Regions from separate parts of the Rahnella contaminans genome, predicted to be linked through region 1. Evidence: predicted binding sites of a transcription regulator. Region 1 holds the regulator's gene; the other holds the start of a gene.
The links. Region 1 encodes PhoB, which activates phosphate uptake and scavenging genes when phosphate is short. Its sites were predicted from a motif close to CTGTCATAAAACTGNCNNAT; they were not measured.
Positions count from the first base shown of each region.

Region 2: serA (phosphoglycerate dehydrogenase) is a predicted target of PhoB. The motif match lies at 1,329-1,348, and genes of this name have one in related genera.

Region 1 is NZ_JAADJS010000002.1:644,884-647,293, forward strand. Features, by position in the region: gene sbcD (exonuclease subunit SbcD) at 1-597, opposite strand, end outside; gene phoB (phosphate response regulator transcription factor PhoB) at 825-1,514, shown strand; gene phoR (phosphate regulon sensor histidine kinase PhoR) at 1,538-2,410, shown strand, end outside.
Region 2 is NZ_JAADJS010000002.1:537,503-539,912, reverse strand. Features, by position in the region: gene serA (phosphoglycerate dehydrogenase) at 1-1,063, opposite strand, end outside; gene rpiA (ribose-5-phosphate isomerase RpiA) at 1,404-2,066, opposite strand; gene GW579_RS11560 (LysR family transcriptional regulator ArgP) at 2,282-2,410, shown strand, end outside.

The DNA of each region.
Region 1 (2,410 bases):
AGACGTGCTGACGCCGACGGTGGTCAGATGGCCGGTAGCGATAATGGGCAACGGCACACCAAGTTTCTGACGCTTCGCCAGTGCGGCCTGATACAGCGCGTCATAATGCGCCGCAATGGCTTCCTGCAACGCGAGCTGTTTGTCGCTGCCGGACTGTCCGGCCTGGCTGGCGAGTAAATCGCGCGGACGCAAAAACGGAATGGCACACAACACCGCGCCGGGCTGGCCTTCACGCGTGTTCAGCACTAAAACCTGTTCCTCCAGATTTTCGCCTACGGTGGCGATCACCCGCGTATTCAGGCACGAAAGCAGTTCGCGGGATTCATTGAGCGTGGCGACGGAATCGTGATTCCCGGCCAGCACCACCAGCTGACAGCCGGTTTGTTGTAATTCCACCACGAAGCGGTTGTACAACTCGCGGGCGTAACTGGGCGGCGAACCGGTATCAAAGATGTCCCCGGCGACAATGACGGCGTCCACCTGATGCTGCTGCACCTGACCGGTCAGCCAGCGCAAAAATGCCTGATGTTCAGCGGCGCGGCTTTTGGTAAAAAAGTACTGGCCGAGGTGCCAGTCGGAGGTGTGGATCAGGCGCATGAGACTCCCGTGTGAACCCTGTATGACGACAATGGTGCAAAGTATAAACGTCGGCGGGGGAACCTGTCCCCGATAAATCAGACCAATTTCAGCAGGATGGCGGGAATTTATCTGTCATATTTGCCTTAAATGAACCATCATTTTCATTCATAAATCTGTCACAAAACTGACGCATAATGGCGCCCGCAATCAAATAAAAGATCGCTAACCTATTGGCAGGACCTACGATGGCTAGACGTATATTGGTGGTTGAAGACGAAGCTCCAATCCGTGAAATGGTGTGTTTTGTACTGGAACAGAATGGATATCAGGCAGTAGAAGCTGAAGATTTTGATTCAGCGATTGGCCAGTTAGTGGAACCTTACCCAGAACTGATCCTGCTCGACTGGATGCTACCCGGCGGTTCCGGTATTCAGTTTATTAAGCACCTTAAACGTGAAGCACTGACCCGCGAAATTCCGGTGATGATGCTGACCGCTCGCGGTGAAGAAGAAGATCGGGTGCGCGGCCTGGAAGTCGGTGCCGATGATTACATCACTAAACCGTTTTCACCAAAAGAACTGGTTGCCCGTATTAAAGCGGTGATGCGCCGGATTTCGCCAATGGCGGTCGAAGAAGTGATCGACATGCTGGGGCTCAGTCTGGATCCGTCGTCTCACCGGGTGATGGCCAACGAGCAGGCGCTCGATATGGGGCCGACCGAATTTAAGTTGTTACACTTCTTTATGACCCATTCCGAACGCGTTTACAGCAGAGAACAGTTGCTCAATAACGTGTGGGGCACTAACGTTTATGTGGAAGATCGCACGGTAGACGTGCATATTCGTCGTTTGCGTAAAGCGCTGGAAACCAGTGGACATGACAGAATGATCCAGACTGTTCGTGGTACCGGATATCGTTTCTCAACGCGTTATTGAGTCCCCCACAGCGGAGAACCTGTGTGTTAGAACGTTTGTCATGGAAACGTCTGGCCGGCGAATTTTTTCTCTTTTGTCTGCCAGCCCTGATCCTCGGAATTTTCGTCGGCCATTTCGGCTGGCTCCTCTTTGCGTCGCTGGTCGCGGCGCTGGGCTGGAATTATTACAATCAGCTTAAACTCTCTCACTGGCTGTGGCTTGACCGCAGCATCACCCCGCCGAACGGGCGCTGGAGCTGGGAACCGCTGTTTTACGGGCTGAACCAGATGCAGATGCGCAACCGGCGACGTCGTCGTGAATTAGGTCAGTTGATCAAACGTTTCCGCAGCGGTGCCGAATCGCTGCCGGATGCGGTGGTTCTGGCGACGGAAGAAGGCAATATCTTCTGGTGTAACGGACTGGCGCAGGATCTGCTCGGTTTCCGCTGGCCGGAAGATAACGGCCAGCATATTTTTAACCTGCTGCGTTATCCGGAATTCCGCACCTGGATCCAGACCCGTGACTTCAGCCGTGCCCTGAATCTGCAACTCAATAATGAACATTACGTCGAGTTTCGCGTGATGCCGTATTCCGAGGGGCAGCTTCTGATGGTGGCGCGTGACGTCACGCAGATGCGTCAGCTCGAAGGCGCGCGACGTAACTTCTTTGCCAACGTCAGCCATGAACTTCGCACGCCGCTCACTGTGTTGCAGGGGTATCTGGAAATGATGGAAGACGCCAAGCTGGAAGAGCCGTTCCGCACCAAAGCGCTGGATACGATGCAGGAGCAGACGAGGCGCATGGACGGGCTGGTGAAGCAGCTTCTGACCCTGTCGAAAATCGAAGCATCCGCCAATATCGATATGCACGAGAAGGTCGATATTCCGGTGATGCTCAGCATGCTTGAGCGGGAAGTG
Region 2 (2,410 bases), 110 kb from region 1:
TGGTCAGCACACCCGGACGGTTTTCGTGGATATGCAGCAAACGGCTGGCTTTCTCGGTATGCGCTGGCAAAGAGGCTTCCGGGAAGTTAACCGCGGACAAAGTCGAACCGTTGTCAGAGTATTTCGCCAGTTTGCCCGCCACTTCCAGGCCTATGCCTTCCTGCGCTTCCATGGTAGAACCGCCGATGTGTGGCGTCAGCAGCACGTTGTCGAATTCACACAGCGGAGAATTGAACGGATCGCTGTTGGTCGCCGGTTCTTCCGGGAAGACGTCGATAGCTGCACCGGACAGATGTTTGCTGCGCAGCGCATTGCACAGGGCAGGAATGTCGATCACCGTGCCGCGTGAGGCGTTGATCAGCAATGCGCCCTGTTTGATTTGTGCCAGCTGCACTTCGGAAATCATGTTTTTGGTGCCTGGCGTTTCTGGAACGTGCAGGGTCACGACGTCGCTGGTGCTGAGCAGTTCTTCCAGAGTCGCAATCGGCTGCGCATTACCCAGCGGCAATTTGCTTTCGATGTCGTAATAGAAGACGCGCATCCCCAGGCTTTCCGCCAGAATACCTAACTGTGTACCGATGTGGCCGTAGCCGACAATACCCAAACGTTTACCGCGCGCTTCAAAAGAACCGACGGCCAGTTTGTTCCAGATCCCGCGGTGCGCCTTGGCGTTGGCCTCAGGAATACCACGCATCATCAGCAGCATTTCGCCCAGCACCATTTCGGCGACGGAACGGGTATTAGAGAACGGTGCGTTAAAGACCGGAATACCACGACGGGTTGCCGCTTTCAGGTCAACCTGATTGGTACCGATACAGAAACACCCTACAGCCACCAGTTTTTCTGCTGCCTGGAACACTTCTTCGGTCAGCTGAGTACGCGATCGGAGTCCAACAAAGTGCGCATCACGGATCGATTCTTTCAGCGATTCCGTATCTAAAGCACCTTTGTGAAATTCAATATTGGTGTAACCCGCGGCACGGAGTGTATCAACCGCACTTTGGTGGACGCCTTCCACTAACAAAAATTTAATCTTGTCTTTCTCAAGTGATACTTTTGCCATTTCCCGACCCTATATTTTTTCTGGCTGAATTCGAACTGCTAGGTGACTGCTCACAGTCAACATAACAAAAAATACGCCATCATCAATACAAACGATTGCCTGCCAGACAGCAGAAGGCTCACCGCGCCTGTTGGTTTTCAGCATTTCCTGCTGGTTAGATTTTACAAAGCAAGACGTTCAGGAGGCGATAGTGAGAAATGTGACATAAGTCACCAAATTCAGGCTTTTGAAGAAAAGATGATTCATTCAGAAAATTATCATCTTCATAACATTGTGTTATGACAGGGGGATGACTGGCTGCTTTCAGCAAAAGCAGCCAGATCTTCTGCTTATTGATAGGTTACTTCAGCGTGACAGTTTTTACGCCTTCAGAAGTGCCTACCAGCGCAACGTCGGCGCCACGGTTGGCGAACAGCCCGACCGTCACCACGCCCGCAATTCCGTTGATCTTATTTTCCATCGCGACGGCATCCAGAATGCTCAGATTATGGACGTCGAGAATGATATTGCCGTTGTCAGTCAGAACGTTCTGGCGGTATTCCGGCAGACCACCGAGTTTCACCAGTTCACGCGCAACGTAAGAACGCGCCATCGGGATGACTTCTACCGGCAGCGGGAATTTACCCAGCACATCGACTTGCTTAGACGCGTCCACAATACAGACGAATTTTTTGGCGATCGCGGCAATGATTTTTTCGCGGGTCAGCGCAGCGCCGCCGCCTTTGATCATCTGCATGAAGCCGTTGATTTCATCCGCGCCGTCAACGTAAACGTCCAGCGAGTCCACTTCGTTGCTGTCGAAAACGTGAATGCCTAAGCTTTTCAGTTTTGCCGTTGAAGCGTCAGAACTGGAAACGGCGCCCTCGATCTGACCTTTGATCGAACCCAGTGCATCGATGAAATGGGCGGCGGTGGATCCGGTTCCGACACCGACGATGGTGCCCGGAGTCACGTAATCCAGTGCGGCCCAGCCGACTGCTTTTTTCAATTCTTCCTGCGTCATAATGGCTTCTCTGTCTGATAACGTAAGTGGCGTGAATACGGAAAAGTGTCGGTGATTATAAAGCATGTGCCGGCAGATTGGGCAGACAAGAGCGTGACCAGATCACACTTATTAAGTGCAATTGGGTTGTAAACGCCCCGATTTTCCTCACCACAAAACCTGACAATCTGTGGCATAGTGTTCGGATAAAATTAAATCCAAGGGACAGAACTCCGATGAAACGCCCGGACTATAGAACGCTACAGGCACTGGACGCGGTGATCCGTGAGCGCGGTTTTGAGCGCGCCGCACAAAAGCTTTGCATCACCCAATCGGCGGTCTCTCAGCGCATTAAACAACTGGAA